DNA from 2 places in the Rahnella sp. PD4 genome. Region 1 is predicted to be linked to the other one. Evidence: predicted binding sites of a transcription regulator. Region 1 holds the regulator's gene; the other holds the start of a gene.

Evidence for each region. The regulator Fur, encoded in region 1, represses iron uptake genes when iron is present. The targets are predictions, from matches to a motif close to ATAATAATGAGAACNACTATCAA.
Region 2: feoA (ferrous iron transporter A) is a predicted target of Fur. The motif match lies at 2,609-2,631, and genes of this name have one in related genera.

What each region holds. Positions count from the first base shown of each region.
Region 1 is NZ_JBLZQF010000008.1:64,635-68,602, reverse strand. Features, by position in the region: gene fldA (flavodoxin FldA) at 54-581, shown strand; gene fur (ferric iron uptake transcriptional regulator) at 893-1,348, shown strand; gene chiQ (ChiQ/YbfN family lipoprotein) at 1,481-1,816, opposite strand; gene chiP (chitoporin ChiP) at 1,830-3,242, opposite strand; gene glnS (glutamine--tRNA ligase) at 3,728-3,968, opposite strand, start outside.
Region 2 is NZ_JBLZQF010000005.1:68,428-72,395, forward strand. Features, by position in the region: gene ACOZIO_RS14340 (Tex family protein) at 71-2,401, shown strand; gene feoA (ferrous iron transporter A) at 2,818-3,042, shown strand; gene feoB (Fe(2+) transporter permease subunit FeoB) at 3,129-3,968, shown strand, end outside.

The DNA.
Region 1 (3,968 bases):
TTATTGCCTGCGTTGCAGAGCACTTCATTGAGAACAAGAGGTTAGGTAATCTTATGGCCGTTGTAGGTATCTTCTTTGGATCCGATACAGGTAACACCGAAAACATCGCAAAAATGATCCAGAAACAGTTGGGTAAAGATGTTGCAGAGGTGCATGACATTGCGAAGAGCAGCAAAGAGGATCTGGAAAAATTCGATATTTTGCTTATCGGTATTCCAACCTGGTATTACGGTGAAGCGCAGTGTGACTGGGACGACTTTTTCCCAACGCTGGAAGAGATAGATTTCGAAGGTAAGCTGGTTGCACTGTTTGGCTGTGGTGACCAGGAAGACTATGCCGAATATTTTTGCGATGCACTGGGCACCGTGCGCGATATCATTGAGCCACGCGGCGCAGTGATTGTCGGACACTGGCCTACCGAAGGGTATCACTTTGAAGCCTCTAAAGGCCTGGCTGATGATAAGCATTTCATAGGACTGGCAATTGACGAAGATCGCCAGCCGGAACTGACCAGTGAACGTGTTGATGCCTGGGTGAAACAGATCACAGAAGAACTCAGCCTTTCTGAAATTATTGGCTAAAAACCCTGTTGGCCCTGAGGATTTATTCTACAATTGAAGGGCCAAACTATTACTGAAATTAACAATTTAACTGCTACAAAATTGTAACTTTCGGTCGTATCAAGGTACACTGAGTTCCTCTGTTTTTTCTATCGATCAAGTCGTTGCATTACCAATGTGACCGGCAAATTGTGATCTTTATTAACAGGCTATCGTTGACGACAATTGGCACACTTGCGTAAACGAAGAGACTAAACGAATAATTTGTGCCGCCGATGCCACAGGCTGCATGCCTCAACTTGATTAGCACATAGTAACAGGACTGAATCCGCATGACTGACAACAACACCGCACTGAAGAAAGCTGGCTTAAAAGTCACGCTTCCGCGCCTCAAAATCCTGGAAGTGCTGCAAGCGCCGGAAGGTCATCACGTTAGTGCGGAAGATCTTTACAAGCAATTAATTGATATGGGTGAAGAAATTGGCCTGGCAACGGTTTACCGCGTTCTGAACCAGTTCGACGACGCCGGTATCGTTACCCGTCATAATTTCGAAGGCGGCAAGTCCGTATTCGAACTGACTCAGCAGCATCACCACGATCACCTCATCTGCCTGGATTGCGGACGTGTAATCGAATTTCGTGATGAGTATATTGAAGGCCGTCAGCGTGAGATTGCTAAGAAACACGGCATCAAACTGACCAACCATAGTCTGTATCTCTATGGTCATTGTGAAGCAGGTGATTGCCGCGAAGATGAGTCTTTGCACAACGATAAACCTGCGCACTAATATGGCATGTGGCAACCCCGTTGCCGACAGGCTGTGAATTCATTAACCGCTGAAAAGCGGTTTTTTTATGTCTGGATTTCAGCAACCCTAAAAAAACCCCGGCACGCCGGGGTTTGATTTCTGCGATTCGTTTTACGGTTTCGGAGCGTTATTGGCCCGGATTTCCTGCCATATCTTTCCGCAATCTGCGGCATACGCCTGACCATTACCGGTTTTGCGTGCCGTAAGACACTGCTGGTAATCCACCACGCGAACCGTTTCCTGTTCCGCAAATTTTTGGTGGGCTTTTTCCTGTTTCAGTACATTCAGCACCGCCTGACAGGATGCCAGTTTATCCGGATTGCCTTCCGCCGTATTAATACAGGCGCTGTAAGCCTCACGCGTTTTGGATATTTCAGCCTGACCGGCTGTCGGCGCACAACCCGCCAGCAGAACAGCGGATACCACGGTCATCAATAATTTATTCATCGACATAGCGACCTCAGAAAATAGTGAATGGAGCGATAACGATGAATTTCACGTCTTTTTCATCCTGGAAAATATTGCCGTATCCGCCGCCCCAGCTTGGAATATCCGAATGATTGTCATACTGGGTGTAATGCAGTTTGAACAATGTCCCTTTCGCACGGCCTTCCTGAATGGTGTACAGCGCATCCAGACTCCAGGCGCTTTCTTTCAGGCGCTGACTCTGGTCGTAAGCCGCGTTAGTGCTCGGCCTGGCATCCCATGCATAAACATAGGAGCCACCGACGGCTAAGCCCGGTAAATCCCATTTTGCCAGGTCATACAACACGCCTGCATATACTGCTTTTTCACCGTTAGCGTTGAAGTCCGAACGGTTGTCCCACCACACATCAAGACGGCCGTTTGAAGAGGAATACGTCGGCGTCATACGTTGCAGGAAGTAACCCTGGTTCCCTTCCGCTTTCACCATCGTCCCTTCCAGACGCCAGTTGAACTGACCCGTGGTATAGCCGAAAGTTAACGCCTGCAACCAGGCCAGACCATCATACAAACTGTTTGGATCATTTTTGTCACTGATACGATCTTCTGCCCCATAGAACTGATAGCTGGTAGTCAGCGGATTGCCCAGCAAATCTATTTTGTACGAGGCTTTGCCAAAGTACTGATCGACATAACTTTCAGCCTGACCAAACGCGCCTTCCAGCACGAAGTCATTTTTAAAGTCATATTTCGCACCGAGGGAGTGAATATAAGAAACGCCGGTTTTCTTATCATTCTGGCGGAAATCATCCATTTCCAGATGCCAGGGCGATTTATATTCGTCGGCCCACATATAGGAGAAACTCAGTTCACCCGCATCACCGAAATCATGTTTATACCCGGCTTCCGCACCGCGATAAGTCCCCGGCATGAAGCTCCAGTGCGGTGCGATCAACGTCTGCCCTGTGGGCTGAATATAGCCCGCATGTCCCCAGAATCCGCCATATTTAAATTTACCGGCCGCTTTGTAGAGACTGACCCCGCCTTTATCACCTGAGTAATCCTCGTCATAAGCGTGGTTTTTAGAAGAGAATGCAATTTCGTTTGGATGAGTGCTGTCACTGGCTTCGGCTAATTCAATGGCGGTGAAGGCCGCAACGTCGATACCAAACATGTCCCAGGCATAACCAGAGGAAAAATCGAGATTCAGGTTAGCAGTGGAGTGTGAAAGGTTAGTCGCGTATTTGTTGTAGTCGGAATTATTGACGGTGACTTTTGAGCCATCCGGACGGGTTTCTTCTTTGGTTTTGTTCAAATCTTTGCGGTCACGTTCACGCTGCCAGTAATACACGCCACCGGTCAGTGTGGAATCATCGATAAAACCGGCCGCGCTGGCCTCGTGTGAAAACATCATTCCGCCACTCAGTAAAGTGCCGGCGAGAGAATACATGGCAGGTTTCAGGTAAGCCGATCCCCTGCCCCTGTTAAGGTGCTTGTGCATAGAGATTCCTCATTTTGACTAAAAATTTCGTGCAAAAACCCAAACGGGTATCAAAATCGGCCGTCAGAGACGTAACCGGTTAAATCAACATTAAGAGTATTTTTCGCGACGCGAATTATCAATGGGTAATTAATCATTGATCATCGAAGTATGACAAAGTGCACATAAAAATGAAAAAATGTAACTATATGTCTTAAGGCAGGATCAGACCGACAGATTATTTAAAAAGAGAGAATAAACAAGTCACTAAGTTTTACTGAGGAAAGGTTAAAACGTTTCAGCCACGGAAAGCACTGGAAATGAGCGTTTAAAAATCATACATCGGGAACACATTAATTCGCGACGAAAACCAATTTTTTGCAGTAGCAAAATAAAACCCGGACATAAAAAAACGCAGCCTGAGCTGCGTTTTTAAACCCTTATCGCGATGACTTTTATGCGACCGGTTTACTTTCCCATGTATCACGCAGGCCCACGGTACGGTTAAATACCAGATGTTCCGCGCCGGAGTAGCGACTGTCAGCGCAGAAATAACCTTCACGCTCGAACTGCAGGCTGATTTCAGCCTGAGCAGACACCAGCGACGGTTCAACAAAACCGTGCGCAATCACCAGAGACTCCGGGTTGATTGTGGTCAGGAAATCTTCTGCCTGCCCCGGGTTGGCAACATTGAAC
Region 2 (3,968 bases), on a different contig from region 1:
TGGCATTTTATGTCTTCAAACCGTATAACTGTGCCCTGCTTTTTTAAACGAAAAAACTGATACCAGACCTATGAATGATCAACTGAGCCGCATTATCGCAAGTGAATTGCAGGTTCGCCCGGAGCAGGTTGCTTCCGTGGTGCGTCTGCTGGATGAAGGTAATACCGTGCCGTTTATTGCACGGTATCGTAAGGAAGTCACCGGTGGGTTGGATGATACCCAACTGCGTCAGTTGGACACCCGTCTGGGTTATCTGCGGGAGCTGGAAGACCGTCGCCAGACCATTCTCAAATCCATTGAGGAGCAGGGAAAACTCAGCGACGATCTGGCGAAAGCCATCAATACCACGCTGAGCAAAACCGAGCTGGAAGACCTTTACCTGCCGTTTAAACCAAAGCGTCGCACGCGCGGACAAATCGCCATTGAAGCCGGACTGGAACCGCTGGCCGAACTGTTGTGGAACGCGCCGCAAAATGAGCCGGACGCTGCTGCCGCAAAATTTGTCGATGCAGACAAAGGCGTAGCGGACGCCAAAGCCGCACTTGACGGCGCACGTTATATTTTAATGGAACGCTTTGCAGAAGATGCCTCGCTGCTGGCAAAAGTCCGTGATTATTTGTGGAAAAATGCCCATCTGACCTCCCGGATGGTGGAAGGTAAAGAGCAGGAAGGCGCGAAATTTCGCGACTACTTCGATCATCACGAACCGATTTCCCAGGTACCTTCGCACCGTGCGCTGGCGATGTTCCGTGGCCGCAACGAAGGTATTTTACAGCTGGCGCTGAATGCCGATCCACAGCATGACGAACCGCCAAAAGAAAGCTATGCCGAACAACTGATCATCGACCATCTGGGTTTGCGCCTGAACAATGCGCCTGCTGACGTCTGGCGTCGCGCCGTGGTCAACTGGACATGGCGTATCAAAGTCCTGCTGCATCTCGAAACTGAACTGATGGGCACCGTACGTGAACGCGCAGAAGATGAAGCAATTAACGTTTTTGCCCGTAATATGCACGATTTGCTGATGGCCGCGCCGGCCGGTATGCGCGCCACCATGGGGCTTGATCCGGGTTTACGTACCGGTGTGAAAGTCGCCGTTGTGGATAACACCGGTAAACTGGTGGATATCGATACCGTTTATCCCCATACCGGTCAGGCGGCAAAAGCCGCGCAACAGGTTGCCGCGTTGTGCATCAAACACAACGTCGAACTGGTGGCGATCGGCAACGGCACCGCGTCGCGGGAAACGGAACGTTTCTTCCTCGAGCTGCAAAAACAGTTCCCGGCGGTAAAAGCGCAGAAAGTGATTGTCAGCGAAGCCGGTGCATCGGTGTATTCCGCTTCCGAACTGGCGGCACTGGAATTCCCGGATCTGGACGTTTCTATTCGCGGAGCCGTCTCCATCGCACGTCGTTTGCAGGATCCGCTGGCTGAGCTGGTAAAAATCGACCCGAAATCCATCGGTGTCGGTCAGTATCAGCACGATGTCAGCCAGAGCCAGCTGGCGAAAAAACTCGATACCGTCGTGGAGGACTGTGTGAACGCCGTGGGTGTCGATCTCAACACCGCTTCCGTTCCTCTGCTGACCCGCGTGGCGGGCCTGACCCGCATGATGGCGCAGAATATTGTCAGCTGGCGCGATGAAAACGGTCAGTTCCGTAACCGCGGGCAGTTGCTGAAAGTCAGCCGTCTGGGGCCAAAGGCCTTTGAACAATGCGCGGGCTTCCTGCGCATCAACCACGGCGATAATCCGCTCGACGCCTCGACAGTTCACCCGGAAACCTATCCGGTCGTGGAACGCATTCTGGCAGCGACACAGCTGGCACTGAAAGATCTGATGGGTGATTCCAATGTGTTACGCGGCCTGAAAGCCAGCGAATTCACCGATGAGCAGTTCGGTGTGCCAACGGTCACCGACATTATCAAAGAGCTGGAAAAACCGGGGCACGATCCGCGTCCTGAGTTCAAAACCGCCACCTTTGCCGATGGCGTCGAAACCATGAACGACCTGATGCCGGGTATGATCCTCGAAGGTTCTGTCACTAACGTTACCAACTTTGGTGCGTTCGTCGATATTGGCGTCCATCAGGACGGTCTGGTTCACATCTCATCGCTTGCGAACAAATTCGTCGAAGATCCTCACACAGTGGTGAAGGCGGGTGACATCGTGAAAGTCAAAGTGATGGAAGTCGATCTGCAACGTAAACGTATCGCGCTGACTATGCGACTGGACGAACAGCCCGGCGAAGCACCGGCACGGCGTCCTTCCGCACCGGCGACAGATTCCCGCGATAATCAGAAGCGTCATTCACCGGGCAAACCGGCGGGGCGCAATGCGGCTCCTGCCGGTAACAACGCGATGGCCGATGCGCTGGCAGCTGCACTGAGTAAAAAACGGTAATTTTCCTTTTGCTCCTCTCCCTGTGAAAGCCGCTGATAATCAGCGGCTTTTTTTACGCCTCTTTTTTCGACACTTTTTAAACTCTCTCCTAATGAATCAATCACTGAGGTAAATCAATAAAACGCACATCCCGCAGGCATAGGATAGCGACGCGGTGGAGATACCCGCGAAGAGGCCCACCTCTTTTCTTTTGTCTCCATACGCGTACTAATTATGATAATTATTCTCATTTGTACTTCTTTGTGTATTCAGTGCACCGCCAGTTTCAGGCTGGCCATTTCGCACCAGGGACAATTTCAGAGCAATATTTTTAGCAACATAAATCGCCAGTCAGTGGAACCACCGGGCAAGGACGCACGGCGCAAAATCACTAAAACGCCGTCATCCATTAATGCCTGATCGCCTCGCGAGGAATTATGCAACTTCAGTCAAAACGTGCTTATAAAATTACCGGCTTTTCACACGAAATCAGCCCGGCTTACCGGCAGAAACTGCTGTCACTCGGGATGTTGCCGGGTTCATTTTTCAACATAATCCGCGTGGCGCCGATGGGCGATCCGGTACAAATTGAAACCCGCCGTACCAGCCTGGTGGTCCGCAGAAAAGATCTCGATCTGCTGCAGCTCGAGATGATGGCCTGATCCCCCGTCAGGCCGGTGACAGTACATTTTTCGCGGCGGGCCTTGCGCTTGCATATTCACCTTTTCTCACACGCAGACTTTAACGTATGAAACCATTAACTATCGGCCTGATTGGTAATCCGAACTCAGGTAAAACCACCCTTTTCAATCAGTTAACCGGTTCCCGTCAGCGTGTCGGTAACTGGGCAGGCGTCACTGTCGAGCGCAAAGAAGGTCAGTTCGCCACCGCAGAACATCAGATTACGCTGGTGGATTTACCCGGTACCTACTCCCTGACCACCATTTCCGAGCAAACCTCGCTCGATGAACAAATTGCCTGCCATTACATTCTTAGCGGCGACGCGGATCTGATGATCAACGTCGTGGATGCCTCAAACCTCGAGCGTAACTTGTACCTGACGCTGCAACTGCTGGAACTGGGCGTACCGTGCATCGTGGCGCTGAACATGCTTGATATCGCCAAAATCCAGAACATCAATATTGATATCCCTGCGCTGTCTGCCCGTCTGGGTTGCCCGGTGGTGGCGCTGATCTCTACCCGGGCCAGTGGCATCCAGGAACTGAAAGTTGCCATCGACGCATTGCCTCAGGTGGCTGAGCTGGAGCGTGTGCAATATCATCCGCTGCTGCAACAGGAAGTCGATGTGCTGGCCGCCGGCATGCCGCAAGACATGTCGCTACAACAACGCCGCTGGCTGGCGCTGCAAATGCTTGAAGGGGATATTTATAGCCAGACACACGCAGGCAACGCGCACGCTTTATTGCCGCAGGTGAAAGCCCGGCTGGCTGAGCAAAAACTGGAAGACCCGGCGCTGCTGATTGCCGATGCGCGTTATCAGAGTATCGCGACACTCTGCGCGGAGGTCAGCAATTCTCATCTCACGGCACCGAATAAACTGACGCAGGTGCTCGATCGGGTGATCCTC